4 regions of the Serinicoccus marinus DSM 15273 genome follow, and region 4 is predicted to be linked to each of the others. Evidence: predicted binding sites of a transcription regulator. Region 4 holds the regulator's gene; each other region holds the start of a gene.
The links. Region 4 encodes LexA, which represses DNA repair genes until DNA is damaged. Its sites were predicted from a motif close to TCGAACANNTGTTCGA; they were not measured.

Region 1 (7,524 bases), 180 kb from region 4:
AGGGTGCGCATGATGACGACACCGGCGGTCACGTTGTCCTCCGGGTCGAGCAGGTTGAGCTCGCGCCCCACCAGGCCGGAGGCCCACTGCCCGGAGCTGGGGATCACCTGCATCGCACCGATCGCGTTGGCCGGCGAGACGGCCCGGTGGTTCCAGCCCGACTCCTGGTAGGACAGGGCCAGCATGAGGGTCGGGTCGACCCCGTGGCGCTCGCTCGTCCGCACGATGAGCTCGCGCACGGCCGCGCGGCTCGGGACCTCCGTGCCCGCCAGGTAGTCGCGGTTGGCGGCGGCCGACCGGGCGATCCCGTCGCCGTAGCGGTAGTGCAGGAAGGTGTCCGGCACCGCCTCGCCGGCGCGGTGGTCACCGATGGTCGTCTCGTCGTAGGGCCGGTCGAGGGGCTCGGGGCGGCTGCGGTCCGCCTCCGGTGCCGCGCCGCCCAGCCTGAGCTCCTGACCGGGGTAGATGAGGCGGGTGTCCTGCAGGTCGTTGGCGCGGGCGATGTCGGCCACGCTCACCCCGTGCCGGGCGGCGATGTCGGTGAGGGTGTCACCGCCGCGGACCGTGACCGTGCCGCCGGAGGAGGCGCCGCCGGAGGAGGCGCTGCCGCCCTTCTCGCTCCCGGACGAGGGTGCCGGGGCCGACGCGGCGGGTGCGACGTCGGTGTCTCCGCCGACCGGTATGCGCAGCCGGGCGCCGGGCATGATCCAGCGGCCGCCGTCGGGCAGGGAGTTGGCACGGACGAGCGCGCGCGGGCTCACGTCGTAGCGGGCCGCGATGTCGTAGACCGTGTCGCCTGCAGTCACGGTATGGGTGGTCTCCCGCGTCGCCTGGAGGACGGCGAGGGGAGCGGTGGCGTGCACGCCGGTGGGCGCGACGTAGGCGTGGGTGGGCAGGTCTCCGGGCGGCAGTGCGGCGAAGAGAGGGCTCACGTCGTGCTCCTCCGAGAGTGGCGGGTGAGGGGGCAGGGACTCCTGTGGCCGTCGTGGTCGACGGGGACATGGTGACCAGTGGGGCACGAGGGACAGTACCCGGCCGCGGCCGATCACGCCACTGTCCCGGCGTGTCGCTGCATATGGTTGACTGGCCCTGTGCTAAGTGACACCGATGTAGTTCCAGAGTGGCTGACTGTCCCGGACGTGATGGAGCGCACCGGCGCGACGCTGCAGGCGGTGCGGCGGTGGCTGCAGGAGCGGGACGTGGTGGGGGTGCGTCGCGGCCCGGACCGGGTGGTGATGATCCCCGCCACCTTCTTCGTCGACGACGGTCCGCTGCCGACGTTGCGCGGCACCATCACGGTGCTCGGCGACGGCGGGCACAGCGACGAGGAGATCGTCGCCTGGCTCCACGCCCCGGACGACACGCTGCCGGGCGGCAGCGCGATCGCCTCCCTGCACGCCGGGGCGAAGACCGAGGTGCGACGCCGCGCCCAGGAGGAGGCCTTCTAGGTCCGTCGGGGAGAGCCGGTCAGACGGCGCGGTCGGTGCACACGCCGACGAGGTCGCGCAGCGCCTGCGTGCCCTCGTCGGTGAGGCCGGGGGTCTGGTCGAGGGCCTGCAGCGCCCGGTCGGCGCCGTCGCTGATGAGCTCCTCGGTGCGCTGCAGGGCGGTGGACCGGACGAGCACCTCGCGCAGGGACTGCACCGCTTCTTCGTCGAGGTCCGGGTCGCCGAGGGAAGCCTCGACCAGGGCGACCCCGTCGGGATCGGCGTGGGCGAGGGCATACGCGACGAGCACGGTGTGCTTGCCCTCGCGGAGGTCGTCACCGGCGGGCTTGCCGGTCTGCCCGGGGTCGCCGAAGACGCCGAGGACGTCGTCGCGGAGCTGGAAGGCCTCGCCGAGCGCAGCCCCGTAGCGGGCCAGGCCCGCGCGGGTCACCGCGGAGGCGCCGGCGGCGTCCGCGCCGATGAGAAGGGGCTGCGACGGAGTAGCGGGCGCTCTTGTGCCGGATGACGGTGCGGCACCGCTCCAGCCGTGCGGCGAGATCGAGGTCGCGCCACCCGCGTGCCCCCTCGAGGATGTCGAGGAACTGGCCGCCCATGAGCTGGGTGCGCATCCGGTCGAACTCGGGCCGGGCGCGCTGCAGGGCGGCGGCCGGCAGCCCGCTCGTCGCGAAGGCCTCGTCGGTCCAGTTGAGACAGAGGTCGCCGGCCAGGATCGCCGCCGCGTGACCGAAGCGCTGCGCGTCCCCGGACCACTCCTGCTGCTGGTGCCACGTGCCGAAGGTGCGGTGCGCCGCGGGCCGGCCACGGCGCAGGTCGCTGTTGTCCATGACGTCGTCGTGCAGGAGCGCTGCCGCCTGGAAGATCTCCATCGCGCTGGCGGCGCGGACCACCCCGGGGCCGTCCGGCTGCCCCAGGGCGCGCCATCCCCAGTAGAGGAACGCCGCCCGGAGCCGTTTCCCGCCGGAGAGGAGGTCGGCGACGGCGTCCACCAGGGGGGTCATCGGGGGGCCGAGCCCGGCGAGCACCTCGCGCTGCCGCACGAGGTGCTCGTCCAGGGCCTGCTGCACGCGGGGGCGGAGGTCCACGCCGTCCAGGACGTGCATCGCGAGTCCTCCTGTGCCTGACCGGGTGGCCGATGGGTGGGCCGGAAGGGCGGTAGGCCCGGCGGGTCGCCCTGCCCCCGAGCCTAGCCGCTGCGCCGGGCAGGTCCGGGTCGCCCCCTCCTACGACCCGGACCTGCCGACGGATCCATGGTGCTGCGGGTGCCCGGGTGGGCGCAGAAGTTGTCCACAAGCGCCACGGGGAGGGGTTGAGTCTGTCGGGGGCGAGTCGTACATTTGTCTCCGTGGATCGAACACAAGTTCGATCCACGGGTCGTCCCGTGACCGATCGGTCGCCCCGTCGTCCGCGAGGAGGAGCAGCATGAGCAGGAGCTATCAGGAGCTGGTCGAGGTGAGGACCGGCGCCGCGGGCGAGCACGGGATCCGGCTGGAGGGGGCCGTGGCGCCGGACCCCGACGGCGGGTGCCCGCAGGTCCCCACCGTCTTCCTCTGGCGGGGACGGGTGCACCTCGTGCGTGCGGTGCTGAGCCGATGGACCCAGCGGGTGCCGTGGTGGCGTGGCGAGGACGGGCGGGAGGACGCCCGGGCCTCGGCGGACCCGGCGGGTGGGAGCACCGGCGCGACAGAGCTGGAGCGGGTGGTCTGGCGGGTGGAGGCCGGTGCCGGGAAGGCGTCCGGGACGGGGGTCTACGACCTGGTGCAGGGCGGCCGGTGGTGGCTGGAACGGGTCGCCGACTGACGAGGCCGGCGGAGCCAGGAGCGCGCGACGAGGGCACGAGCACGACGAAGCACGAACGACGCAGCCAGACGACGAAGCCAGACGACGAAGGACGACGGAGAGGACGACGAGATGACGGTCATCGAGACGGGGGTCACGGCCGGGGCCGTGCTGGACCTGCTGGAGCGCTCGCGGGGGGTGCTCCTGGAGGCGTGCCACAGCGGCACCGCCGCCGAGCGCTACACCTGTGCCCACCTGGCCGCGCTGCGGGCCGGGGCGGCGTTGCTGGCCGCCCGCACGACACCGGTGCCGCGCAGCCGCCCGCGCAGCGTCTGGGAGGTGCTGCCCTCGGTCGCGCCGGAGCTGACCGAGTGGGCCGCGTTCTTCGCCGCGTCCGGTCGGCGACGGGTCGCCCTGGAGCGTGGTGCCGGCAGCGTCACCGCCCGGGACGCCGACGACCTGGTCCGGGCGGGGGAGCGCTTCCTGGAGCTGGTGCGGGCCTCGCTGCACCTGCCGTGCGAGGCGCCGGTGCACGCCGAGCTGGTCCCGCTGGGTCACGGGTGAGCCCGGTGGCCGGAGCCGGTGACGACTTCGTCCATCTCCACGTCGCCTCCAGCGCCTCGATGCGCTACGGCGCGTCCCACCCGGCCGAGCTGGTGGCCCGGGCCGCCGAGCTGGGGCAGTCGGCGTTGGCGCTGACCGACCGTGACGGCCTCTACGGCGCGGTGCGCTTCGTCCGGGCCTGCGGCGAGGCCGGGATCGCGCCGGTGCTGGGGGTGGACCTCGCCCTGGCGGGTTCGCCACCCGGGCCGGGAGGACAGACCCGCCACCCCGGCGTCGACCGCAGCCCGTTCGTCACCGGGCTCCGGGAGCAGGAGCAGCATGAACGGCGGGTGGCACCCGGCCGCGGCTGGGGCGAGGGACCAGATGCCCGGCCGGAGCGCCGGGGCCCCCGCAGTCCGGTCAAGGGCGGGACGCTGGTCGACGACCAGCAGCCGAGGGTGGTGCTCCTCGCACGCGGCCAGCGCGGTGGCGCCGAGGCAGGGGCGGGGTGGGCCAGGCTGTGCCGTCTGGTCACCCAGACGCATCTGTCGGGCGAACGCTCCGTGCCCCGGGTCACGCCCGAGCTGATCGCCCGGGCGGCGGCCGCCACGGCCGGGGTGGCCCCCGTCGTGCTGCTGCTCGGCCCGGACTCCGACGTGGGCAGGGCGCTGCTGGCGCGCCGCCGGGACCTGGCCAGGCAGCTGCTCACGGGGTGGGCCCGGCTGCTCCCACCGGGGGCGGTGCGGGTCGAGGTGGTCTGCCACGGCGGCCCCGACGGCACGCCGGGCAGCCTGGCGCACGCCACGGCCACCTGGGCGCTGGCCCGCGAGGCGGGCATTCCCGCGGTGCTCACGGCCGCGGTGCGGCACGCCCGTCCCGACCAGGCCAGGGTGGTGGACGTGCTCGACGCCGCCCGGCGGCGGGTGGCGCTCGACGAGCGCCACCTGGACCGGGTCAGCAGCGCCGGTCACCTGGCGACGACCGCCACCATGCACGGGCTGGCCCGCCAGCTCGAGCACGCCGCCGGGCCGGGGGCCCGCGCCGAGGAGCTGCTGCGGGAGACGCTGGAGCTGGCCGCGGCCTGCCACCAGGACGCCCGGTCCGACCTCGGCATCGGAGCGGTCCATCTGCCCGAGCCCGAGGTGCTGGGGGTGCAGGGCGTCGGGCAGGCCCACCAGGTCCTCACCGAGCGCTGCACGCAGGCCGTCACCACGCGCTATCCCGGTGCGGGGGCCTCGTCCCGGCGCAGGATCCACGAGCGGCTCGAGGACGAGCTGGGTGTCATCGCCGGCCTGGGCTACCCGACCTACTTCCTCACGGTCGCCCAGGTGTGCGACCTGATCCGGGACAACGGCGTGCGGGTGGCCGCCCGCGGGTCGGGGGCCGGGAGCCTGGTCACCTACCTGCTGGGCGTCAGCGGTGTCGACCCGCTGGAGCACGACCTGCTCATGGAGCGTTTCTGCTCGCCGCTGCGCGCCCAGCTGCCGGACATCGACATCGACGTCGAGTCCGCCCGCCGCACCGAGCTCTACGAACGCATCCTGGAACGCTTCGGCTCCGAGCGGGTGACCTGCGTGTCGATGACCGAGACCTACCGGGTGCGGCACGCCGTGCGGGACGTCGCCGCCACGCTGGGGATGCCGCCGGGCGAGATCGACGTCATCGCCAAGGCCTTCCCGCACATCCGCGCCCGGGACGCGCGCTCAGCGGTCCGGGACCTGCCCGAGCTGCGCCGTCAGGGGCTGGACGCCCCACGGATGCAGCTGCTCATGGAGCTGGTGGAGTCGCTGGACGGTCTGCCCCGACACCTCGCGATGCACCCGTGCGGTGTGGTCCTGTCCGACACCGGGCTGCTCGACCGGACCCCGGTCGAGTCCAGCTGGCTGGGTTTCCCGATGAGCCAGTTCGACAAGGACGACGTCGAGGAGCTCGGCCTGCTCAAGCTCGACGTGCTGGGCATCCGGATGCAGTCGGCGATGACGCACGCCCTGGACGAGGTCGCGCGGGTCGACGGCGTGCAGATCGACCTGGACGACCGGACCCAGGTGCCGCTCGACGACCCGGACACCTTCGCCCTGATCCAGTCCACCCGGACCCTCGGCTGCTTCCAGATCGAGTCGCCCGGGCAGCGGGAGCTGGTCGGCAAGTTCGCCCCGGAGACCTTCGCCGACATCATCATCGACATCTCGCTCTTCCGTCCCGGGCCGGTGAAGTCCGACATGATCCGACCCTTCCTGCACGCGCGTCAGGGGTGGGGCGAGCCGGAGTACCTCCACCCCAGCCTGGTGCCCTACCTGGAGGAGACGTGCGGGGTGGTGGTCTTCCACGAGCAGGTGCTGCAGATCGTCGCCCGGACCACCGGGGTGTCCCTGGCCCAGGCCGACGAGGTGCGCCGGGCCATGGGCAGCCCGGCGGGGCAGGACGAGGTGGAGGTGTGGTGGCGCGCGGCGGCCGCGGCACGGGGCTACCGCCCGGGGGAGGTGGACCGGATCTGGGAGGTGCTGGCGGCCTTCGCCTCCTTCGGCTTCTGCAAGGCCCACGCGGCGGCCTTCGCGCTCCCGACCTACCAGTCGGCCTGGCTCAAGACGCACCACACGGCGGCCTTCCTCGCCGGCGTCCTCACGCACGACCCGGGGATGTATCCCAAGCGCCTCATCCTGGACGAGGCCAGGACGATGGGGGTCCACGTGCTCGGGCTCGACGTCAACGCCTCGGGCGCGGCCTACCGGGTCGAACGCGTGGACCCCTCCTGCTCGGGCGAGGACGACCCGCCCGACCAGGAGGCGGGTGGCCGGGGCGGCTTCGGTCCTCTCGACGCCACCGTGCAGCCGGCCACGGCGCAGGGCACGCTGCGGCGGGCGCCCGACCGGGTCGACGTGACGATGCGGCTGATCGAGCGCCGGGCGGGTGGCTACGGCATCCGGCTGTCCCTGTCCGACGTCAAGGGGATCAGCGAGGACGAGGTCTCGCGGATCGTCGCCGGCCAGCCCTACGACTCCCTGGCAGACCTGTGGCACCGGGCCCGCCCCAGCCGCCCGACGGCGGAGCGGCTGGTGCTCGCCGGGGGGCTGGACGAGCTGCACCGGGTCGGACGGCGTGCCCCTCGCCCCGCACGTCCCGGTGCCCGGGCGGGGACGGCGACCGGGCGGGTGGGTCTCACCCGGCGCGACCTGATGCTGCACGTGCGTGACCTGGAGCGCTGGTCCCGCCACGCCGCCAGCGGTCGTGGCCGCGCCGGTGCTGCGCGGCACCGTCCGGCTCCCGCCCTCGGCGCCGGGGAGGTGGCGGCGCGGGCGGAGGGCCAGGCGGTCGGGCGCCGGTCCTGGCACCAGACCTCCGCCTCCGCGACCACGCAGCTGACGCTGCAGTTCGGCGACGACCCCGCACCGCTCGTCGGCAGCGGCCTGCCGGAGATGAGCGGGTCCGAGCAGCTGCGGGCCGAGCTGGAGGTGCTCGGCATGGACGTCAGCCAGCACGTGGTGGCCGGCTTCGGTCCGATGCTGGCCGACCTCGGGGTGACCCGGTCCCGGGACCTGCTCTCCTACCGTGGCGGTGCCGAGGTGCTCGTGGCCGGTGCCAAGGTGGCGACCCAGACCCCGCCGGTGCGGTCCGGCAGGCGGGTGGTCTTCCTCACCGTGGACGACGGCAGCGGACCGGCGGACGCCACCTTCTTCGAGGACGTCCAGGGTCCCTACGCCGCGACCGTGTTCCACTCCTGGCTGCTCATGGTGCGTGGTGTGGTGCGCCGCACCGGTCC
Region 2 (7,524 bases), 910 kb from region 4:
CCTGGAGGATAAGCACCGCCGCCGCCTGATCGACGACGCCACGCTGGTCACGGCCCCGGACGCCGCTGCTGTGCAGCGCCCGGTGCGCGTCGACCGTGGTCAGACGCTCGTCCCACAGGCGGACCGGCACCTCCAGGCGCCGTTGCAGCCGATCAGCGTACTCCCGCGCCCGGGCGGCGGCCACCCGCTCCTGGCCGTCGAGGGACCGCGGGAGCCCGACGACGACCGCCACGGCAGCCCGCTCGTGGACCTCGTCCGCGACGCGGTCCAGGTCGGTGCTTCCCTCGTGGTCCCGCCGCAGCGTGTCGACGGGGTGGGCGAGCAGCCCCAGCGCGTCGGAGGCGGCCAGGCCCACCCGGGCCTCGCCGACGTCGATCCCCAGCAGGACGCCGGCCGGCCCCTCCGGCGACGCCCCGTGCGGATCGCTCACCCGCGCAACGCGTCCTCGACCGCGCGGAGTGCGGTGCCGGTGGCGGCAGCGTCCTGGCCGCCGCCCTGCGCGAGGTCGTCCTTGCCGCCACCGCCGCCGCCGAGCGCACCGGCACCGACCTTGACCAGCGCGCCGGCCGTGGTGCCGCGCTCCCGCGCCGCCTCGTTGGTGGCGATGACCACGACCGGGCGGCCCGACTGGACGCCGGTGAGGGCCACGACCGAGGGCCGGTCCTGACCCAACCGGGTCCGCAGGTCGGTGACGAGGCGGCGCAGGTCGTCCGCGCCGACGCCCTCACCCAGGTCGTGCCCCAGGAAGGTGGTGCCGTCGACGTCGCGCGCCTGGTCCACGAGCCCGGCCGCCGAGGACAGCACCTGGGAGGCCCTGGCCTGGGCGATCTCCTTCTCCGCGTCCTTGAGCCGCGACACCAGCTGGGCGACCCGGTCGGAGAGCTCGTCCGGACGCACCTTGAGGGTGTCGGTGAGCTGGTTGACGATGATGTTCTCCCGCGCCAGCTGGGTGTAGGCGTCCGCGCCGACGAGGGCCTCCACGCGACGGATGCCGGACCCGATCGAGGACTCGCCCATGATCTTGACCAGGGACAGCTGGGCGCTGCCCGGGACGTGGGTGCCGCCGCACAGCTCCAGGCTCCACGGGCCGCCCACGGAGACGACGCGCACGAGGTCGGGGTAGCGCTCCCCGAAGAGCGCCATCGCGCCCATCTCCCGGGCCTCGGTGAAGCTCATCTCGGCAGCACTGACCTGCAGGTCCTCCATGAGTCGCTCGTTGATCCGCGCCTCGACCGCGGCCAGCTCGGCGGCGTCCAGGCCCCGGGTCGAGCGGAAGTCGAAGCGCAGCCGTCCTGGGGCATTCTCTGAGCCGGCCTGCGTGGCGTTGTCGCCGAGCGTCTCGCGCAGCACCTTGTGCACGATGTGCGTGGCCGTGTGCGCGCGCGACACCGAGGCGCGGCGCACGACGTCGATCTCGGTGAACGCACCCTCGCCCACCGCGACCTCGCCCTCGACGAGGCGACCCCGGTGCACGACGAGCCCGGGCACCGGGCGCTGCACGTCGGTGACCTCGAAGAGTCCGCCGCCGCCGAGCCGGATGGTGCCGTGGTCGGCCAGCTGACCGCCGGCCTCGGCGTAGAAGGGGGTGCTGCCGAGCACGATCTCCAGCTCGGCACCGTGCTCGGCCGCGTCACCCCCGACCCGGGTCCGCTCGACCTCCTGCCCACCGGCGAGGAGCCCGAGCACGCGGTCCTCCCCCGTCATCTGCTCGTAGCCGGTGAACTCGGTCGCCGCGCCCAGCCGGTCGGCCAGCCCGCGGTATGCGCCCGCGCCGCCCCTGCCGGTCTTCTTCGCCTTGGCGTCGGCCTTGGCCCGCTCCCGCTGCTCGGTCATGAGCGTGCGGAAGCCGTCCTCGTCGACGCTCAGCCCCTGCTCGGAGGCCATCTCCAGGGTGAGGTCGATGGGGAAGCCGTAGGTGTCGTGCAGCGCGAACGCCTCGGAGCCGGCGAGCCGGGTCGAGCCCGCCTCCTTCGCCCGGGCGACCGCACCGTCGAGGATGCTCGTGCCGCTGGCGAGGGTGCGGCGGAAGGCCTCCTCCTCGGCATACGCGACCTCGCTGATCCGACCCCACTGCTCCTCGAGCTCGGGGTAGGACGCCTTCATGACGTCCTTGCTCACCGGCAGCAGGTGCGGCAGCGCAGGCTCGTCGACCCCGAGCAGCCGCATCGAGCGCACCGCGCGGCGCAGCAGGCGGCGCAGGACATACCCCCGGCCCTCGTTGCCCGGCACCACGCCGTCGCCCATGAGCATGAGCCCGGAGCGCACGTGGTCGGCGACGACGCGGAAGCGCACGTCGTCCTCGTGGTCCTCGCCGTAGGTCCGGCCGGCGAGCTCCTCGGCGCGCTCGATGACCGGGTAGACCTCGTCGATCTCGTAGAGGTTGTCCACGCCCTGCAGCAGGTAGGCGACCCGCTCCAGGCCCATCCCGGTGTCGATGTTCTTGCTCGGCAGTTCGCCGGCGACGTCGAAGTCGGTCTTGGAGCGCACCTCGGTGAGCTCCTCCTGCATGAAGACGAGGTTCCAGATCTCCAGGAAACGGTCCTCGTCGACGACCGGGCCGCCGTCAGGGCCGAACTCCGGGCCGCGGTCGACGTAGATCTCGCTGCACGGGCCGCCCGGTCCGGGGACGCCGGTGTGCCAGTAGTTGTCCTCCAGCCCCCGCTCCTGGATCCGCTCCGGCGGCAGGCCGGCGACGCGCTCCCAGAGCTCGCGCGCCTCGTCGTCGCCCTTGAGCACGGTGACCCAGATGGACTCGGGGTCGAAGCCCAGGCAGCCCTCGTGCTGCGACCCGGTGACGAACTCCCAGGCGTAGGAGATCGCCCCCTCCTTGAAGTAGTCGCCGAAGGAGAAGTTGCCGTTCATCTGGAAGAACGTGCCGTGCCGGGTGGTCTTGCCGACCTCCTCGATGTCGAGGGTGCGCACGCACTTCTGCACGCTCGTCGCACGGTCCCACGGCGGGGTCTGCTGACCGGTGAGGTAGGGGATGAAGGGGACCATCCCGGCGACCGTGAACAGCAGCGTCGGGTCCTGGCTGACCAACGAGGCGCTGGGCACCACCGCGTGGCCCTTGCTCTCGAAGAACGACAGCCAGCGGCGGCGGATCTCGGCGGTTTCCATGGTCTCCTCACGAGGCGGATCGGGACTGATCCACTCTAGATCACCGGCGCCACCCGGTATGCCCTCACTCCCCGCCGCGGAGGCGCCCGCGGATGACCCGGCGCAGCTCGGCCCAGCGCGGGCCCAGGCGCTCCTCCCAGCCCCGGTTGGTGGGCCGGTAGTAGTCGGCGTCGGCCGCGGCGAGGTCGTCGGGGAGGAACTGCTGCTCCCCCACCCCGGCGGGCTCGTCGTGGGTGTAGCGGTAGCCCTCGCCGTGACCGAGCCGCGTGGCCCCGGCATACCCCGTGCCCCGCAGGTGCGGCGGGACCGGGCCGCCCTTGCCGGCCCGGACGTCGGCGATCGCGGCGTTGACCGCGGCGTAGGCGGCGTTGGACTTCGGCGCCACGGCGTTGTGCACGACCGCCTGCGCGAGGATGATCCGGGCCTCCGGCATACCGATCTGGGCGACGGCGTGCAGCGCGGCGACCGCGGTCTGCAGCGCCGTCGGGTCGGCCATGCCGACGTCCTCACTGGCCGCGATGACGATGCGGCGGGCGATGAACCGGGGGTCCTCGCCGGCCTCCAGCTGGCGGGCGAGGTAGTGCAGCGCCGCGTCGACGTCGGAGCCGCGCATCGACTTGATGAAGGCGCTGGCGACGTCGTAGTGCTGGTCGCCGGCCCGGTCGTAGCGCACCGCGGCCTGGGCCATCGCCTGCTCGACCTGGGCGAGCGTGATCTCGGTGACCTCGTCCTCGCGCCCGGCGGCCCGCTCGTCCGCGGCGACCCCGGCGGCCGCCTCCAGCGTGGTCAGCGCCCGGCGGGCGTCGCCGCCGGCCATCCGGACCACGTGCTCGGTCGCCTCCTCGCCCAGGGTGTGCGCCCCGGCCAGGCCGCGCTCGTCGGTCAGCGCGCGGGCGACGACGCCGCGCACGTCGTCGTCGTCGAGCGAGGTCAGGGTGACGAGCACCGAGCGGGACAGCAGCGGGGCGATGATCGAGAAGGACGGGTTCTCCGTGGTGGCGGCGACGAGGATGACGGTGCGGTTCTCCACACCGGGCAGCAGCGCGTCCTGCTGGGCCTTGGTGAAGCGGTGGATCTCGTCGAGGAAGAGGACCGTCTGCCGGCCGTGCAGCGAGCGCTCGCGGACCGCCTGGTCCATGACGGCGCGCACGTCCTTGACCCCGGCGGTGACCGCCGAGAGCTCGACGAAGGTGCGGTCGGCGGCGTGCGCGACGAGGTGCGCCAAGGTGGTCTTGCCCGTCCCCGGCGGGCCCCACAGGATCGCCGAGAGCGGGCCGGCCGCTCCCCCACCACCCTCGATGAGCCGCCGCAGCGGTGAGCCGGGCCGCAGCGCCTCCCGCTGACCGACGACCTCCTCCAGCGTGCGAGGCCGCATCCGCACCGCGAGTGGGGCGACGAGCGCACCGCCGGCGTCCCCGGCCGCGGCGCTCTGGGTGGAGGTGAACAGGTCGGACACGGATGTCAGGCTAACGCCGTGGACCGACTGACCCGGCACGCCGACCTGCTGGCGCTCTCCGGGGGCGACCCGTGGGTGCGCTGGGCGTTGCCGGACCCGCTCGCGGGTGAGGTGTGGGTGCACGAGGACGTGGCGCTCGTGCAGCGGCTCGGCGAGCGGACCGGCTTCTGGGTCGCGCCGCTGTCGTCGGGTATGCCTGATGCCGGCGCCGACCCTCGGGAGGGCTCCCGGGTCCGGGCCGCCCTGACCCAGCTGCGCGACGGGGGTCACCTGCGGCGGCTGGCCGCACGGGCGGTGTCGGTGCCGCAGGAGCACGCGGCCGTGGCGCACGAGGTGCTGGACCTCGGCGGCGGGGGCGACTGGGAGTGGATGTGGACGCAGGAGCCACCCGAGGTCGACGTCCGCGAGCACGACGTCATACCCCTGGACGACGCGGCTGACGCGGCTGAGCTGGAGTCGTTCACGCGTGCCCACAACCCGCGGGTCTGGACCGAGATCGGCACCGGGCGGGTGCACCGGTGGGTCGGGCTGCGCGACCGCACCGGGGCGCTGGTGGCGGTCGGCGGTGCGGAGCGCGAGGCCACGGGCATACCCCACCTGGCCGGGATCGTCACCGCCACCGACCGTCGCGGCGCCGGGCTCGCGCGGGTCGTCAGCGCCGCGCTGACGCGGTGGGCGGTGGCCGAGCACGGCGTCTGCACGCTCGGCGTCTTCAGCGACAACGACGCCGCCCGGCGACTGTATGCGCGGCTCGGCTATCGCACCGCCCGCGCCTGGCACTCACGCATGCTCGCCCGTGGCGACTGACCCATGACGCCCAGTGGGCCACTCCGGTGTCCCGAGAGGCCTCTGACGTGCCCCGGAGTGGGCCACTCGGCACATGTCCTGGAGACCTCGCCCTGCTCAGGGGTGGCTGACGCCCACGACGCGGGTGACGATCTGGTCGACGGACTCCCCGGCAGTGATGCGCTCCTCCTCGACGAAAGGCAGCGGCTGCCAGCCGTGGTACCACCCGGCCATCTCCTCGACCCCGAACTCCCTGGCCTGCGGCCTGGTCGCGTGCCGGCGCACCATCTCCTCGAAGGCGAGGTCGAAGGCGAAGAACCGGGCGTCCCCGGCGTGCGTGGCCGACCGCTGGAGCATCGGCCCGTAGGTCGTGGCATCGAGGATGCCGTCGAGCACGACGTGGTGCCCGCGGTCGAGGCAATGACGGGCGGCGACCTCGAGCAGCTCGGCGTGCGCCACGCCCTCACCGGTGCGCTCGCGATAGACGACCCGCCGGAAGTGGTCCTGCTGGAGGATCGCCGTCGGGTGCGGCGCGAGGACCTCCTGGAGCCGACGCGCCACCGTGCTCTTCCCGGACCCGGAGTTGCCGCGGAGCACGATGAGCATGGTCGCCACCGTAGCGACGACGGGTCGGCCCCTTCTTGACAATCGTACATGTGTTCGATACCTTGAGGGTAGGAAACACAGACCACCGGAGGGGGTGGGGGACGTGGACGGCAGCCCGAGCAGCCAGGTGGAGCCGGCGAGTGGGGACGAGATCCGGGCGCTCACCAAGCGCCTCGCCGTGCCACGACCGGACTGCGGCGACGCCGAGCGACTGGAGCTCGTGCGGGCACTGGAGGACCTCACCCGGTCCGCTGCTGCCGCGCACGCCGTGCTGAGCGACGAGTTCGACCGCTCGCAGCGAGCCCGGCAGGAGGCGGAGGGCGTCCCGGCTGCCCGCGTCGGCACCGGCGTGGCCGACGACCTGGCTCTCGCTGGCAAGGTGTCCCCCGCACGCTCCTCGAACCGGCTCACCTGCTCGCGCGCCCTCACCCGGGAGATGCCGCAGACCCTGGCCGCCCTGCGCGAGGGGGTCATCGACGCGCACCAGGCCGAGGTCGTCACGCGCGCCACCGCCTGCCTCTCCGTAGAGGACCGCTCCCTCGTCGACGAGCGCCTGGCCGGTCGACTCTCCGGGTTGTCCACCAAGCAGCTCCGCGACGCCGTGACCGCCCTGGTCTACGACCTCGACCCGCAGGCCCACGTGCGTCGCGCCGCCCGGGCCGCGGAGGACGCCTACGTCGCGATGCGTCCGGCGCCGGACGTCATGTGCGTCATCTCCGCGATGCTCCCCGCCGCGCAGGGCGTGGCCGTGCATGCCGCGCTCAAGAAGCACGCGGAGGGCCTGCGAGCCTCCGGCGATCCTCGCAGCCAGGGCAAGATCATGGCTGACACCCTCTATGCCAACGTCACGGGGCGCGACCCCGTCACCCTGCCGGACATCGACCTCAGCCTCGTCATGACGGATGCCTCGCTGATGGCGGGCGACACCGTCGCGGCCTTCCTCGACGGCTACGGGCCCGTCCCGGCGCAGAGCGCCCGGGACCTGATGACGCCTCGCCGCGCTGTCGACACCGGAGAGCTGGCCTCGACATCGGATCCCGCCCATGGGGTACCGAGCTCTTCGGCAGAGGCGGAGCCGCAGACGCCAGCCGCCCGTGAGACCAGCTCTGCGGACCGGGCCGGCACCGGGGGCAGCGGAGGCACCTGCCGCGTGCCCTGCGGGGGCGCGCTGCGTCCGCTGGGCCTGCGGCCTGTCGCACGGTCCGGCGGTGCCGCCTCGCCCAGCGAGAGGATCAGCCACCGGCGCCTCGCCCACCCCAGATCCGGACGAACTCCACGAGGCGCGGGTCTTCGTCCGGCGGCTGTACGCCGACCCGGTGACCGGCGAGGTCTTCGCCCGCGACTCACGCCGACGCTTCTTCAGCGCCGCCCAGCGCGCGCTAGTGATCAGCCGCGACCGCTACTGCCGCACCCCGTGGTGCGGGGCTCCGATCCGGCACATCGACCACCGGGTGCGCCACCGTGACGGCGGGCGCACCAGCCCCGGCAACGCCCAGGGACTGTGCCAACGCTGCAACCAGGGCCGAGAAACGCCCCCGGCAGACCGCCGTGCCGCCCTC
Region 3 (7,524 bases), 640 kb from region 4:
GCACTGACCTGGCTCACCCGCAGCTCGGAGCCGCCGCTGAACTCGATGCCGAAGTTGAGGCCACGGCCCAGCAGGCCGGTCAGGGAGACCGCGATGAGGACCGCGGACAGGAGGTACCAGAACATCCGGCGGCCGACGATGTCGTAGGACCGTGCGCCGGAGTAGAGGTCGTTGCCGAGGCGGGAGAAGCGCGACATCAGACCACACCGCCTTCCAGTTCTTCACGGGTATGCCGTCTGCGCCCGGGGGTGATGACCTCGGGCTCCCGCACGCGTCCCCGGCCCAGGTAGGCCGAGCGCTTGGCGCCCAGCCGCTCCGGCTCCATACCGGACCACTTCTTGCCCTCGCCGAAGAAGCGGGTGTTGGCCAGGATGCTCACCAGCGGGTGGGTGAACATGAAGACCACCACGAGGTCGATGATCGTGGTCAGCCCGAGCGCGAAGGCGAAGGCCTTGACGCCCGACTCCGAGAGGAGGTAGAGCACGGTCGCCGCGATGAGGTTCACCACGTCGGAGATGATGAGCGTGCGGCGGGCCCGCTCCCAGCCGGTGTCGACGGCATACCGCAGCGGCCGTCCGGCGCGCACCTCGTCCCGGATGCGCTCGAAGTAGACGATGAAGCTGTCCGCGGTGATGCCGATCGCGACGATGAGACCGGTCACCCCGGCCATGGTCAGCCGGAAGTTGTTGGCCCACCCGAGCAGCGTCACCGAGCCGTAGGCGAGCAGCGCCGCCACGACCAGCGAGCCGATGGCGACCAGGCCGAGCGCGTGGTACTGCACCAGCATGTAGGCGAAGACGAGCAGCAGCCCGATGATCCCGGCGATGACGCCGTAGCGCAGCTGCTCCCCGCCGAGGGTGGGGCTGATCTGCTCCGAGGTCTGCACCTCGAAGCTCAGCGGCAGCGCACCGAACTTCAGCTGGTTGGCCAGCGACTGCGACTCCTCCGGGGTGAAGTCGCCGGAGATCGTGGCGGTGCCGCCGGAGATGACGCCGTTGACGGTGGGGGCGGTGATGACCTGCCCGTCCAGGACCGTCGCGAAGCGGTTCTGCGCCTCGCCCTGCGGGTAGCCGTAGAGCCGGGAGGTGATCTCGGCGAACGTCTGGCCGCCCTCCCCGTCGAAGGTGAGCACGACCTGCCAGCGGCCGGTCACCGCGCCGCCCTGGACCGTCTCCGGGCCGGCGGTGGCGTCGGTGACGCTGCTGCCGGTGAGCTCGACGGGCCCGAGGATGAACTTCTCATCGCCCTCGACGGTGCAGGCCACGGTCGGCTGGTCGGTCGGGGCCGCGGCGACCTGCGTGGCGACGCCCTCGGCGGCACAGTCCAGGGCGCTGAACTCCTCCTGGAGCTCGGGCGTGATCTGGGCCAGGCTCGAGGGGTCGCTCGCCGCCGGCAGCTCGCCCTCCTGGACCGGCGGTGCGGTGCTGTCGGAGCCGTCCTCCGCGGGGACGCCGGGCGCCTCGGTGGCGGGCGCGTCGTCGCTGCCGGAGCTGGGCAGCCGGGTGCCGCCGCGGTTCTCCTCGGTCTGCTCCGCCTCGTCGCTCGTGCCCTCTTCCACGCTGTCCTGCGTCTCGGAGTCCTCCTGCGCGTCCTGCTGCTGCTGCTCGAACTCCTCGAGCTGCTCCTCGATGAGGCTGGGCGGCAGCGGCAGGGTGCGCTGCTCCGGCATCTCCATCTCCGGCGCCGTGAACTGGGCCACGAGCACCGGACGGAATCGGAGCTGCGAGGAGCGGCTGAGCGCCTCCACCTGATCCGGGGTCGGGTTGCCGGGGATGGCCACGGAGACGTTCTGGCCCTGGCGGGTGACCTCGGCCTCGGTGACCCCACCGCCGTCGACGCGGCGGCGGATGATGTCGATGGCCTGGTCGAGCTGCTCGGCGGAGACGTTGGTGCCGTCCTCGGTGAGCGGCTCCATGACGATCTGGCGGCCACCGGCGAGGTCGAGGCCGAGCTGCGGGGTCAGCGAGGCCGCAGGCTCGGCCCACAGCCGCGCCGCGCCGATGCCGCCGAAGAGCAGCACGGTGATCACGAGGAGGCTGAGCAGGGTGCGCAGCGGGCCCCGGATGCGGGCGCTGCGCTGGCCCCCGGACCGGCGTCCGCCGCCGGAGCGGCGCTGGCGCCGACCGCTCGCCTCACCCGCTCCGGGCAGGTCCTCGTCCCGGCGGGGCGCCGGGGTCGAGGTCGTCATCGGGTCGGACCGTCGGTGTCGGTCGGGGTGTCGCCGTCGGCGGTGCCGCCGTCGCCCTGGTCGGTGGCGGCGGGGCCGGGCCGGCCGCCCAGGGAGCCGACCATCGACATCGGCAGGATGGCCCGCCGCTGGAACCGCAGCACCACTCCCCCGGCCTCGAGGTGGATGACCTCGTCCTCGACCGCGCGGATCACGCCGAACATGCCCGAGGTGGTCATCACCTCCTGGCCCGGCTGCAGCTGGCTCTGCGCCTCGTTCACCGAGCGGGCACGCCGCCGCTGGTTGAACATGAGGAACAGCAGGAAGATGATCGGCAGTGCCAGGATGAGCAGCGTGAGGCCGGAGCCCCCCGCGCCCGCAGCGGAGCCGGTCGCCAGTGTCATGGAGTGACCCTTCGAAAGCGTGTCTCGTGGGGCGCCGGGTGCGACGCCGTCGTCCCGCCGCCCGCGCCCAGGCGCGCGGCAGGCACCCGGGGCAGTCTAGGTGAGTCCGCTGGGGCCATCAAAGAGGCCGGTGTGCCGTGTCCCCGCCACTCGATTGCGGCCCTGGCCATCCCCCGTAGGCCCAACGACCGGCGAATGCACGCCCCGGCAGGACTTCCACGGTCAGCACCACTGCCGGTATGCCCGCCGACCGGGGAAATCTTGCCCCGGCAGGACTTCCACGGTCACTCGCCGAGCGGGAGCGTCTGCGGCGGGTCGTCGTCGGCGCCGAAGCGGCCGCCGGTGCTGCCGGGGACGCCGCCACCGGCGCCGGCGGGCGGGGTGAGGCCCAGGTGGGCCCAGGCGGCCGGGCTCGCGGCGCGGCGCGGCCGCGGGGGGTGCGCACCATGAAGCCCTCGCGCACGAGGTAGGGCTCGGCCACCGTCTCCACGGTGTCCGGCTCCTCGCCCACCGCGACCGCGAGCGTCGACAGCCCCACCGGGCCGCCGCCGAACCGGGTGCAGAGCGCATCGAGGACGGCCCGGTCCAGCCGGTCCAGGCCGAGCTCGTCGACGTCGAAGAGCGCCAGCGCCGCGCGGGCGGCCGGCTCGTCGACGACGTCCTGTCCGTGCACCTGCGCCCAGTCCCGCACCCGCCGGAGCAACCGGTTGGCGATGCGGGGGGTGCCGCGGGAGCGGGAGGCGATCTGGGTGATGCCGGGGTCGTCCGCCTCGATCTCCAGCAGCGCGGCGTTGCGGTGCAGGATCGCCACGAGGTCCTCGGTGGCGTAGTAGTCCAGGTGCCCGGTGAAGCCGAAGCGGTCCCGCAGCGGCGCCGGGAGCAGCCCGGCCCGGGTGGTCGCGCCGACCACGGTGAACGGCGGCAGCTCCAGCGGGATGGCGGTCGCGCCCGGGCCCTTGCCCACGATGACGTCGACCCGGAAGTCCTCCATCGCGAGGTAGAGCATCTCCTCGGCCGGCCGCGACATCCGGTGGATCTCGTCGAGGAAGAGCACCTCTCCCTCGACCAGGGACGACAGCACGGCGGCGAGGTCCCCGGCGTGCTGGATCGCCGGGCCGCTGGTGATCCGAATCGGCTGCTCCAGCTCGCCGGCGATGATCATCGCGAGCGTCGTCTTGCCCAGGCCGGGCGGCCCGGACAGCAGCACGTGGTCCGGCGGGCTGCCGCGACGCCGGGCCGCCTCGAGCACGAGCCCGAGCTGGTCGCGCACCCGCCGCTGGCCGGGGAACTCCGCCAGTCGCCGCGGGCGCAGGGCCGCCTCGATCCGCCGCTCCTCGTCGGTGCCGGCAGGGTCGACCACCCGCTCGGCCGCGGTGAACGCCTCCTCCGGCACCTCGACCTCGTAGGAGCCGTCCTCGGACGAGCGGTCGTCGTCGGAGGCGTCGTCGGGCCGACCGGCCGCCTCGGTCACCGGCCCAGCTCCCGGAGGGCCGCGCGCAGCAGCGCGGCGACGTCGGCGGGCGCCTCGTCCTTCGTCACGGTGGCGAGCGCGCCGTCGGCCTGCTTGGCCGTCCAGCCGAGACCCTGCAGCGCCTCCCGCACCTGGCTCTGCACGGCGTCGTCCGCGGAGGCGACAGTCCCGGCGGCCCGCTGCGGCAGACCCGGGTCGACGCCGACCGCCAGGATCTTGTCCTTGAGCTCCAGCACCAGCCGCTCGGCCGACTTCTTGCCGATGCCGGGCACCTTGGTCAGCGCGACGAGGTCGCCCTGGGCGATCGCCGCGCGGACGTCGTCGGGCGAGTGGACCGAGAGCATCGCCAGCGCGAGCCGTGGCCCCACGCCGCTGACCGTCTGCACCCGCTCGAAGATCGCCTTGGCGTCCGGGCCGTCGAAGCCGTAGACCGTCAGCGACTCCTCGCGGACGACGAGGGTCGTCTCGAGCGAGACCTCCTGGCCGCTGCTCGCCCCGGCGGCGGTCTCGGGGGTGGTGTGCACGAGCAGCCCCACGCCCCCGACCTCGACGACGAGGTGGTCGAGGCCGACGTGGCGGACCGTGCCGCGGACCGAGGCGATCACCGGGGGTTCCTCCTGCTGCTGGTGGCGGTGGTGACGGTGCTGGTGACGCGACCGCCAGCGCGGGCCGAGGCCCGGGCGGCAGCGGACCGGGCCGCCGTGCGGTGCTCGTCGTGGAGCTGGGCCAGCCGGTTGGGCCGCGCCCTGGCTGCTGCGCGCTCGGCGTCCTTCAAGCGGTCGGAGCCACCGGCCTCACCCTCCAGCCGAGCCTGCGACCCCCCGCGCCACAGGTGGCAGATGGCCAGCGCCAGCGCGTCGGCGGCGTCGGCCGGTCGGGGCGCCTGCTCCAGGGTGAGGATCCGGGTGACCATGCGCGTCACCTGGCCCTTGTCGGCCCGGCCGTTGCCGGTGACCGCGGCCTTGACCTCCGACGGCGTGTGCAGCACGACCGGGAGCCCCAGCCGGGCTGCGGCCAGCAGCGGCAGCGCCGAGGCCTGCGCCACGCCCATGATGCTGCTGTTGCGCGTGCTGGCGAAGACCCGCTCCACGGCCACTGCCTCCGGGCGGGTCCGGGCGAACCACTCGTCCAGCTCGGTCTGCAGGGTGAGCAGCCGCTCCGCCGGGTCCTCGCTCGGCGGTGTCCGCACCACACCGACCTCGACGAGCCGCAGCTGGCGCCCGGGGAGCCCCTCGACCACCCCCAGACCGCACCGGGTCAGGCCGGGGTCGACGCCGAGCACGCGCATTCCGCTCCCGTTCCGCAGGTGTGGACAGATGTTCGGACTCCACGCTACACAGCCTCGCCGCCGCTCCCCGGCCGCGACACACCATCGGAGACAGCGTGGACCTCGCTGCGCTCACGGGTCCTTTCTGCTCCGAGCAGTCAAGCACGCGCCGCTCGCGACTACTCGGCCTCGTCGAGCTGCGCCAGGACCTCGTCGGAGATGTCGGCGTTGGAGTAGACGTTCTGCACGTCGTCGCAGTCCTCGAGCGCGTCCACGACCCGGATGACCTTCTTGGCGCCGTCGACGTCCAGCGGCACCTGCATGCTCGGCACGAAGGTCACCTCGGCCGAGTCGTAGTCCATGCCCGCCTCCTGCAGCGCGGTGCGCACCGCCACGACGTCACCGGCCTCGGAGATGACCTCGAAGGACTCGCCGAGGTCCTCGACCTCCTCGGCCCCGGACTCCAGCACGATCTCGAGCAGCGCGTCCTCGCCGGTCTCGCCGCCCTCCTGCTCCTTGGGCACCACGACCTGGCCCTTGCGCTCGAAGAGGTAGGCCACCGAGCCGCTGTCGGCCATCGAGCCGCCGTTGCGGGTGAGCGCGGTGCGCACCTCCATGACGGCGCGGTTCTTGTTGTCGGTGAGGCACTCGATGTAGAGCGCGACCCCGCCGGGGGCATACCCCTCGTAGACCAGGGCCTCGTAGCTCGCGCCGCCCGCCTCCGCGCCGGAGCCGCGCTTGACGGCCCGGTCGATGTTGTCGTGGGGACCGAGCTCTTCTTGGCCTTCTGGATGGCGTCGTAGAGCGTCGGGTTGCCGGTCGGGTCTCCCCCACCCATGCGCGCGGCGACCTCGATGTTCTTGATGAGCTTGGCGAAGAGCTTGCCGCGCTTGGCGTCGATCGCGGCCTTCTTGTGCTTGGTCGTCGCCCACTTGGAGTGACCACTCATCCGGTGTCCTCGCATCCGTCGTCTCGGGGTATGCCGCTCGCACAGGTCCCTCGGGACCTCGACGCGGCGGCAGGGATCGACGCCCTAGGCTACCCGCATGCCGGGGGACCCTCGTGAGGTGCAGATCCGGGCGCGCAGATCGGGGCGATCCGGCCGGACTGGGTGCCGGAGGGCGCCCCCGACCTGCTGCTGATGCAGCTGCCGCCCGGCTGACCCGGGGCCGGGCATACCCCACGCCTCACTCTTGTCCCACCACCCCCGGGTGCCGCATAGTGGAGGGTGGCTCGGGCCGGTCCCTGCTCGACCACCCCTACTCGACGAGGAGTCATCGTGCGACGTCCCTCCGTCGCAGGGCTCGCGCTCGCACTCGTGGTGTCCCTCACGGGTGCCCCCGCGTCCGCCAGCCCCGCAGCGCCCGAGCCCGACCTCGCGGACCCTGCGTCCGGCAGCTCGCTCCCCTGGGCCCAGCAGGCGCAGGCCGCGCCCGAGCCGGAGAGCGCCGAGGACCTGGGCGAGACCACGGTCGTCACCACCGACGACGTGCTCCCGGCGCCGGTGCCGGGCTCGGAGGTCTACCCGGTGCCCGCCGACGGCAGCTACGACATCACCGGCGGCGGCTACGGCCACCGGATCGGCATGTCGCAGTGGGGGGCCCACGGCGCGGGCCTCGAGGGCCTGTCGCACGAGGAGATCGTCGACTTCTACTACCCCGGCACCCGGCTGGAGACCTGGTCCGCCCAGGACATCTCGGTGGGCATCACCATCGACGGCGACGGGGTCACCCGGGTGGCGCACCGCTCCGGCCTGCGGGTCTCTGCCGCACCGGGCAGCCGCACCTACGCCCTGCCCTCCGGACGCAGCCAGTGGCGGGTGCGCGCGACGACCTCCTCGGCGACGTCCTGCGTGCTCGAGGGGTATGACGGTTCCACCTGGTCCTCCTGGTGGCCCTCGGGCATGTCCCGCCGCTGCCCGGTCACCTTCTCCTCCGCGCAAGAGGGGACGGTCGACCTTTACCTGCCCGGCGGCAGCCGGCGGGTCTACCGCGGCGCCCTCACCGCGACCCACCACGGCAGCTCGGCCCTGGCCACCGTCAACCACCTGCCCGAGCAGCACTACCTGCGCTCGGTCGTGGCCGCCGAGATGGGTCCGTCCTTCCACCCCGAGGCGCTGCGGGCGCAGTCCGTGGCCGCGCGCACCTACGCCCGCCGCAGCGCGAGCACCTCCTACTACGACATCTGCGACAGCACCGCGTGCCAGGCCTACCGC
Region 4 (7,524 bases):
CGCGGGTCAGCCCCCGCGGCTGGGGTCGACCGGACCCGAGCGTGCAGGTGCTGGCTGACGAGCTCGAGCGCGCGGTCCCGTGGTGGGGCACCGACCTGCGCGAGCACCGCCGCCGAGGTGGCCCCGTGGTGCTCACCGGGGTGACCGAGATCGGCTACGGCGTCTCCTGGCTCTTCGCCGACCCCCGGTCGGCGGGACCGCGCGGCCGGATCGGCGACCACCGCCTCGGGCACGCCGCCCCGCCGCCGGGGCTGCGGCTGGTCGACTCCGTGGCCGCCTCCTGCGCCTACCCGCCGTTCTTCGGCCCGCTGGAGCTGGACGGTGCCGACCTCGGGCTCACCGGCGGTGCGGCCGACCCGGACGAGCCGGAGGCGGTGCGTGAGGCGATCCGACGCCGCATCCAACTGGTGGACGGCGGGGTCTACGACAACCTCGCCCTGGAGCCGGTGTGGTCCGACCACGCGACGGTGCTGGTCAGCGATGGTGGAGCGGTCTTCGGAGGGCGACCGGCAGGGTCGGTGCTCAGCCGTCTCGGGCGGCTGCTGTCCATCGCCTCCAGCGGCGGGCAGACCGCGAGGCTGCGATGGTTGCGGGCAGGCTTCGCCGCCGGCACGCTCGCGGGGGCGACGTGGTCGCTGGACTCGCCCGCCGACCTGCGGCGCGGGTCCGGTCCCGGCTCGCCGGGACCGCTGCTCGACGGGTATGACCCCGAGGTCGTCGGGGCGATCCACCGGGTGCGGACCGACCTGGACGCCTTCAGCCCCGAGGAGCAGATGGTCCTGTGCCGGTACGGCTACCTCGTGGCGGACGCCTCGATCCGGCGGCACAGCCCGCAGGTGGTGCGCCGCGACGCGGCGCTGCTGCCGCCCCACCCGCAGGTCGCCGCGGGCGCCGACGCCCTGTCCGCGCTGCGCGACTCCGGTCGGATCACCGCCCTCGGGCGGCGCTGAGCGACGGGGTGTGCCGCACAGCGGGCGCACAGCAACCACCTAGACGCCGCACGGGGTGGCAGGATGAACTTCCACCATGACGCCAGCCGCAGCCCCCGCCCTCACCCGCCTCGACGGGACCCCCGTGCGCGTCCTCGTCGTCGACGACGAGGCGCACCTGACCGAGCTGCTGTCGATGGCGCTGCGCTACGAGGGCTGGGAGGTGCGCGCCGCGGGCACCGGGATGGACGCGGTGCGGGTGGCCCGCGAGTTCTCCCCGGACGCCGTGGTGCTGGACATGATGCTGCCCGACTTCGACGGCCTCGAGGTGTTGCGCCGGATGCGGGCCGGTGAGCCGGACGTCCCGGTGCTCTTCCTCACCGCCAAGGATGCCGTGGAGGACCGGGTCGCCGGGCTGACGGCGGGCGGTGACGACTACGTCACCAAGCCGTTCAGCCTCGAGGAGGTCGTCGCCCGGGTGCGAGCCCTCATGCGGCGCACCGCCGTGGTCGCCCAGGAGTCCGGCTCGGTGCTCGTCGTCGGTGACCTGACGCTGGACGAGGACAGCCACGAGGTGGCGCGCGCCGGGACCGAGATCACGCTCACCGCCACGGAGTTCGAGCTGCTGCGCTTCCTCATGCGCAACCCGCGTCGCGTGCTGTCCAAGGCGCAGATCCTGGACCGGGTGTGGAACTACGACTTCGGGGGCCAGGCCAACATCGTCGAGCTCTACATCTCCTACCTGCGCAAGAAGATCGACCTCGACCGCGAGCCCATGATCCACACGATGCGTGGGGCCGGCTACGTCCTCAAGCCAGCCGCGGGATCCTGAGCGTGGCCCGTCGGCCCAGGTCGCTGCGCGTCAAGATCGTCACCTCCGTGGTGGCGATCTTCGCGTGCGTGCTCCTCGTCTCCGGGGTCGCCACCGTCCTCGCGCTGCGGCACACCCTCGTCGGGCAGCTCGACGAGGACCTGCGCCTGTCCAGCGAGCGGGTGGGGGACGAGGTCGGGGGCGGCTTCGACCAGCCGCCACCGGCCGGGCCGGGGGAGGACCTCGACGAGCGCGGTCCCGCCCGCCCGCCAGGAGGCGGCGACCGCTCGCTCGCCGTCGTGCTGCGCGACGGCGAGGCGGTGGTGAACTCCGTGGTCACGACGGACAACCGGCTGGGCTCGCTGGACGACGCCCAGCTGGCCCTGCTGGAGCAGGCGGCGCAGGACGCCGCCGGGTCGCCCACGGGGTCCGAGCCGTTCTCCGTGGACCTCGGCGCCGGGGTGGGGGACTATCGGGTGGTGGTGGAGGACGGTGCCCAGGGCGACACGCTGCTGACCGGGCTGCCCCTGGCGGGGGTCACGGACACGACGCGCCAGGTCGTGCTCATCCTGCTGCCGGCGGCGCTGCTGTCGCTCCTCGCGGCGGGTGCGGGCTCGGCGTGGCTGGTGCGGCGGGACCTGGCACCCCTGGACCGGGTCGCGGCGACCGCGCGGCGGGTCTCCCAGCAACGGCTGGAGCGGGGCGAGGTGGCGGTCGAGGACCGGGTGCCGGCGTCGGCCACGGAGGCGGGGACCGAGGTGGGGCAGGTCGGGCAGGCGCTCAACGAGCTCCTGGACACCATGGAGTCCGCGCTGTCGGTGCGTCATGCCAGCGAGCAGCGGGTGCGCCAGTTCGTCGCGGACGCCTCGCACGAGCTGCGGACGCCGCTCGCCTCGATCCGCGGGTATGCCGAGCTCTCCCGCCGGGAGAGCCAGCCGGTGCCCCCGGGAGTCCGGCACGCCCTGGACCGGGTGGAGGCCGAGTCGCTGCGCATGCAGGGCCTGGTCGAGGACCTGCTGCTGCTGGCGCGGCTCGACGCGGGTCGGCCGCTGGAGCGGGAGCCGGTCGACCTCACCCTCGTCTGCCTGGACACCGTCAGCGATGCCCGCGCCGCCGGGCAGGACCACACCTGGGTGCTCGACCTGCCCGAGGACCCGGTGGAGCTCGTCGGCGACGAGGCGCGGCTGCGGCAGGTGCTGGTCAACCTGCTCGCGAACGCCCGCACCCACACCCCGCCCGGGACGACCGTGACGACCGGGCTCCGGGCCACCGCCGACGCGGTCGAGGTGGTCGTCGAGGACGACGGACCAGGCATACCCGAGCGGCTGCAGGAGACCGTCTTCGAGCGCTTCGCCCGCGGCGAGGACTCCCGCTCCCGGGCCGCCGGGAGCACGGGGCTCGGGCTCTCGATCGTCGCCGCGGTGGCCCGGGCGCACGACGGCCACGTCAGGGTGGAGTCCCGACCGGGCCAGACCCGCTTCGTCTTGACGCTGCCGCGCGAGGGGGCGCGGTGAGCGCGGTCGGGCCGCTCGACAGCGCGCTCACGCTGCCCGCGCAGACGTCGGTGGAGCCGGGGAGGTATGCCCGGCTCCGGGAGCTGGTGAGGGCCGGTGGGGTGGTGGCGCTCACCGGGGCGGGGATGTCGACGGCCAGCGGCATCCCGGACTACCGCGGACCGGACGGGACCCGTCGGGTGCAACCGATGCAGCACGGGGAGTTCGTCGGGTCGGCGGACGTGCGACGGCGCTACTGGGCCCGGGCCTACGTCGGCTGGACCCGCTTCGCGGCCGCACGGCCCAACGCCGCGCACCGCGCGGTCGCCGACCTGGAGCGGCTTGGCCTGGTCCGTCACGTCATCACGCAGAACGTCGACGGGCTGCACCAGCAGGCCGGCAGCCGACGGGTCCTGGAGCTGCACGGCACCCTCTCCAGCGTGGTGTGCCTGGACTGCGGGGAGGTGACGACCCGCGCCCAGGTGCAGGACTGGCTCGCCGAGGCCAACCCCGGGTTCCTGGCCGTGGTCGACGCCACCTCGCCGGTGCGCCCGGACGGCGACGTCGCGCTGCCCGAGGCCCAGGTGGAACGCTTCCGCACGCCCCGGTGCCTGGTCTGCGGGCAGGACCGGCTCAAGCCCGACGTCGTCTTCTTCGGCGGCTCGGTGGACAAGGAGGTCGTGGCGCGGGCCTACACCTTCGTCGAGCAGGCCCGCACCCTGCTCGTGCTCGGCTCCTCGCTGCAGGTGATGAGCGGCTACCGGTTCGTCCGACGAGCGGCGCGCGAGGGCATACCCGTCGCCGTGGTCACCCGGGGCGGCACGCGGGGCGACGCCGAGACGACGGTAGGGGTCGATGCCCTGGTCGGTGACGTGCTGCCGGCGCTGGTCGCCGACCTCGGTGGTTAGGCTGGGCGAGGACGGTCCGGACGGGCCGCCGGCGAGGAGGTCGCTGTGGTCACCTACGAGCAGCTGGGTGAGATGTACGACGCCGAGGTCGTCGACCAGGACGGGCACAAGGTCGGCGGGATGTGCCAGGTCTACCTCGACAACGGCACGGGGAGCCCGGCGTGGGTGTCGGTCCGGACCGGGTGGTTCGGCGGGCGCAAGGTCTTCTGCCCGGTGTCCAACGCCACGATCCAGCGCGGCCGCATCCAGGTGCCCTACCCCCTCGCGATGATCAAGGACGCACCGGACATCCCGTGCGACGGGCACCTGACCGAGGACGAGGAGGAGCAGCTCTACGACTACTACTCCGTGGACGAGGGGCCGGCCCCCTCGGGCTGAGCGCAGGAGTTGCGGCGTCGGCCCCGGAGAGGATGGAGGGGCCGGGGACCGACGCCGCGGTCGGGGTCGTCGGTGCAGTGGCACCCGGGGTCGCGTCGGGGAGGTGGCCTCAGACCCGACGCAGGACCGCGGTGACCTTGCCGAGGATCACGGCGTGATCGCCGTCGATCGGCTCGTAGGAAGGGTTGTGGGGGATGAGCCAGGTCTTGCCGTCCCGGTGGCGGTAGGTCTTGACGGTGGCCTCGTTGTCGAGCATCGCGGCGACGATCTCCCCGTTGACCGCCGTGGGCTGGCGGCGCACGACGACCCAGTCGCCGTCGCAGATCGCGGCGTCGATCATGGAGTCGCCCACGACCTTGAGCAGGAACAGCTCCCCGTCGCCCACGATCTGCCGCGGGAGCGGGAAGACGTCCTCGACGGCCTCCTCGGCGAGGATCGGGCCGCCCGCCGCGATGCGGCCGACCATGGGGACGTAGGACGGCTGGGGGCGGGCGTCACCGATGCCGGTCTCGTCGTGGACCTCGGTGGGTGTCGGGCCGGCCTCGGCGTCGCGGCGCCGGTATCCCGAGCCCTCGCTGCCCGGGTGCACGACCTCGATCGCCCGCGGGCGGTGCGGGTCGCGGCGCAGGTAGCCCTTGCGCTCGAGCGTCTTGAGCTGGTGGGCCACCGAGCTGGGTGAGGTGAGGCCGACGGCGTCACCGATCTCCCGCAGGCTCGGCGGGTAACCCCGGTGGTCGACCGAGTCGCGGATGACGTCGAGGACCCGGCGCTGACGGTTGGTCAGCGCGGCGCCACCGTCGCGATCCGGCATCTCGTGGATTGTGGCCATGATCTCCATCCCCTCGTGCGGGCCCCACCCTCGTCGCGCCGCGGCTGCTGTGGTGCTGTGCCCCGGCGTCTCGGCATCATGCCTGGTCAGAGGGTATGTCAGTGGTGGGTGCTTGAGTTCCTGACATGAGCACAGGCTACGCCCGGCGCCAGGCCAAGGCAAACACCTGTTCGGGTGGCGTGTCGACAGCGTCGGACGCATGTGCTATCAATGAAACAGACGTGCGATCGGACACGCGTCCGACCCGCACCGCCACGAGGAAGGTGAACAGCATGAGCACCGCCATCGCGCACGACATCCTGAGCCCGCTGCCGGTCCCGCGTCCGCGTGGGGCGGCCCGAGGTCACTTGCGGCTGGTGCCGACGCCGTCGGCCCGCGGCCGCTCCGGCGACGGGTCGCAGTTCCGGAGTGCACGGGCACGGCGTGTGGAGCCGGCTCGACACCTGCGGCTGACGCGGCGGGGCCGGCTGGCGCTGACTACGACGACGAGCCTCGTGGTCGCGCTCGTGGCATGGTCCATGCTCGGGCTGCTCGGACCGGCCGGCGCCAGCTCCTCGATCGTGGTGGAGGAGGGCAGCACGCTGTCCGAGATCGCGGCGCAGGAGTTGCCGGAGGTGCCGCTGAGCCAGGCGATCACCAGCATCCAGCGGGCCAACAGCCTGAGCACCACGTCGGTGGCGGCGGGTCAGCAGCTCGTCATCCCCGGGCGCTGACCGGAGGGGAGACCGGCGCGAGCTGTGGTGAGCCTGCGGCTCAGTCGGTCTGCGGGCCGGCCTCGTGCACGGCGTCCCAGACGATGCCGAGCTGGTCGGTCGGCATGAAGTAGCCCGACAGGTGCGGGTCGAACATCAGGCCCGCGATGCCGGCGTCCTGGTAGGCCCGCGCGGTGTCCACGAGCTCCTGCGGAGTCAGGGCGATCGCCCGGAGGTCCTCTTCCGGCGCGACCATCTCGTTCTGCACGGCGAAGTGCCGGGCGCGCTCGGCGCTGGTGAAGGTCAGCAGCATCATCTGGCCATCGATCTGCGCGGCGGCGGGGGACTCGGACCCGGCGTCGCCGACGGCCACGAACCACCAGTGCGGCAGGTCCATGGTGGCGCGCCAGAGGCGGGTCATGCCCCCGTGGTCCTCCGGCCCGGTGACCCGGGCGGCGAGCACGTCGGTCTCCGTCTCCTCGGGCTCGGACAGCTGGCCGAGGCGGGTGGTGCCTGGGGTCGATCCGCCATTGGTCGCCTGCGGGTCGTCCTGCCGAGGTGCCGGATCGGCACCGCCACGGTCCGCTCGGTTCTCCACCGGTCGCTCACCCTCGTAGACGGACTCCGGCCGACGCTCGTCGTCCTGGAAGGGGAGGTCGGTGGGCTCACTCATGTCCGGTAGTCGACCACACCCCGGGCTGCAGGGCCAATCCCGCGACGGCGCCGACGGCCCGGGACTGCCATAATGGACCGGTGACGGACAGCATCTCGGGACCCAAGGTGGCCATCGTCGGAGCGGGCTCGGTCGGTTCGACCCTCGCCTACGCGCTCCTCCTGAGGGGGGTCGCCCGGCACGTCGTCCTGCACGACATCGACGCGGAGAAGGTCCGGGCGGAGACGCTCGACCTGCGACAGGGCCTGCAGTTCATGCCGGCGGCGCACGTCGACGGGTCAGAGGACGTCTCGGTGTGCGCCGGCGCCGACGTCGTGGCCGTGACCGCCGGCGCCAAGCAGCAGCCCGGCCAGAGCCGGCTCGACCTGGCCGCCTCCACGACCCGGCTCATGGTCGATCTCATGCCGCGCCTGGTGGAGGCGGCACCGGATGCGACCTTCGTCATGGTGACCAACCCCGTGGACGTCATCACCTACGTCGCGCAGAAGGTCACCGACCTGCCCCCGGCCCGGCTGTTCGGCTCCGGCACCGTCCTCGACTCCGCCCGGCTGCGCGGGCTGGTGGCTCAGGCCTGCGACGTGGCGGTGCAGAGCGTGCATGCCTACATCGTCGGCGAGCACGGGGACTCCGAGGTCCCGCTGTGGAGCAGCGCGACGGTCGGCGCCGTGCCGATCACCGAGCTCACCACCGCCGAGCAGCGCGAGCAGATGGCCCACGACGTGGTGCACGCCGCGTACGAGATCATCGCCGGCAAGGGGGCGACCAACTACGCCATCGGCGCCTCGGCCAGCCGGATCATCGGGTCCGTGCT

Region 1: a site for LexA is predicted at 2,796-2,811, ahead of FU792_RS05390 (DUF6504 family protein). Genes of this name have one in related genera too.
Region 2: a site for LexA is predicted at 6,008-6,023, ahead of FU792_RS08765 (DUF222 domain-containing protein). Genes of this name have one in related genera too.
Region 3: a site for LexA is predicted at 5,351-5,366, ahead of ruvC (crossover junction endodeoxyribonuclease RuvC). Genes of this name have one in related genera too.

What each region holds. Positions count from the first base shown of each region.
Region 1 covers NZ_CP043808.1:1,135,072-1,142,595, forward strand. The annotation lists gene FU792_RS05375 (lytic transglycosylase) at 1-932, opposite strand, end outside; gene FU792_RS05380 (Rv2175c family DNA-binding protein) at 1,092-1,448, shown strand; gene FU792_RS19135 (polyprenyl synthetase family protein) at 1,468-1,878, opposite strand; gene FU792_RS05385 (polyprenyl synthetase family protein) at 1,763-2,548, opposite strand; gene FU792_RS05390 (DUF6504 family protein) at 2,868-3,245, shown strand; gene FU792_RS05395 (SAV_6107 family HEPN domain-containing protein) at 3,357-3,788, shown strand; gene FU792_RS05400 (DNA polymerase III subunit alpha) at 3,794-7,524, shown strand, end outside.
Region 2 covers NZ_CP043808.1:1,862,974-1,870,497, forward strand. The annotation lists gene ruvX (Holliday junction resolvase RuvX) at 1-430, opposite strand, end outside; gene alaS (alanine--tRNA ligase) at 427-3,117, opposite strand; gene FU792_RS08750 (replication-associated recombination protein A) at 3,182-4,573, opposite strand; gene FU792_RS08755 (GNAT family N-acetyltransferase) at 4,592-5,380, shown strand; gene FU792_RS08760 (AAA family ATPase) at 5,477-5,965, opposite strand; gene FU792_RS08765 (DUF222 domain-containing protein) at 6,069-7,430, shown strand; gene FU792_RS19200 (hypothetical protein) at 7,417-7,524, shown strand, end outside.
Region 3 covers NZ_CP043808.1:1,594,974-1,602,497, reverse strand. The annotation lists partial or broken gene secF (protein translocase subunit SecF) at 1-125, opposite strand, end outside; gene secD (protein translocase subunit SecD) at 197-2,188, opposite strand; gene FU792_RS07435 (preprotein translocase subunit YajC) at 2,185-2,571, opposite strand; partial or broken gene ruvB (Holliday junction branch migration DNA helicase RuvB) at 2,856-3,964, opposite strand; gene ruvA (Holliday junction branch migration protein RuvA) at 4,039-4,647, opposite strand; gene ruvC (crossover junction endodeoxyribonuclease RuvC) at 4,644-5,330, opposite strand; partial or broken gene FU792_RS07415 (YebC/PmpR family DNA-binding transcriptional regulator) at 5,489-6,258, opposite strand; gene FU792_RS07410 (SpoIID/LytB domain-containing protein) at 6,589-7,524, shown strand, end outside.
Region 4 covers NZ_CP043808.1:955,215-962,738, forward strand. The annotation lists gene FU792_RS04605 (patatin-like phospholipase family protein) at 1-950, shown strand, start outside; gene FU792_RS04610 (response regulator transcription factor) at 1,027-1,761, shown strand; gene FU792_RS04615 (sensor histidine kinase) at 1,764-3,254, shown strand; gene FU792_RS04620 (NAD-dependent protein deacetylase) at 3,251-4,141, shown strand; gene FU792_RS04625 (PRC-barrel domain-containing protein) at 4,187-4,519, shown strand; gene lexA (transcriptional repressor LexA) at 4,629-5,348, opposite strand; gene FU792_RS04635 (LysM peptidoglycan-binding domain-containing protein) at 5,621-6,061, shown strand; gene FU792_RS04640 (hypothetical protein) at 6,102-6,713, opposite strand; gene FU792_RS04645 (L-lactate dehydrogenase) at 6,794-7,524, shown strand, end outside.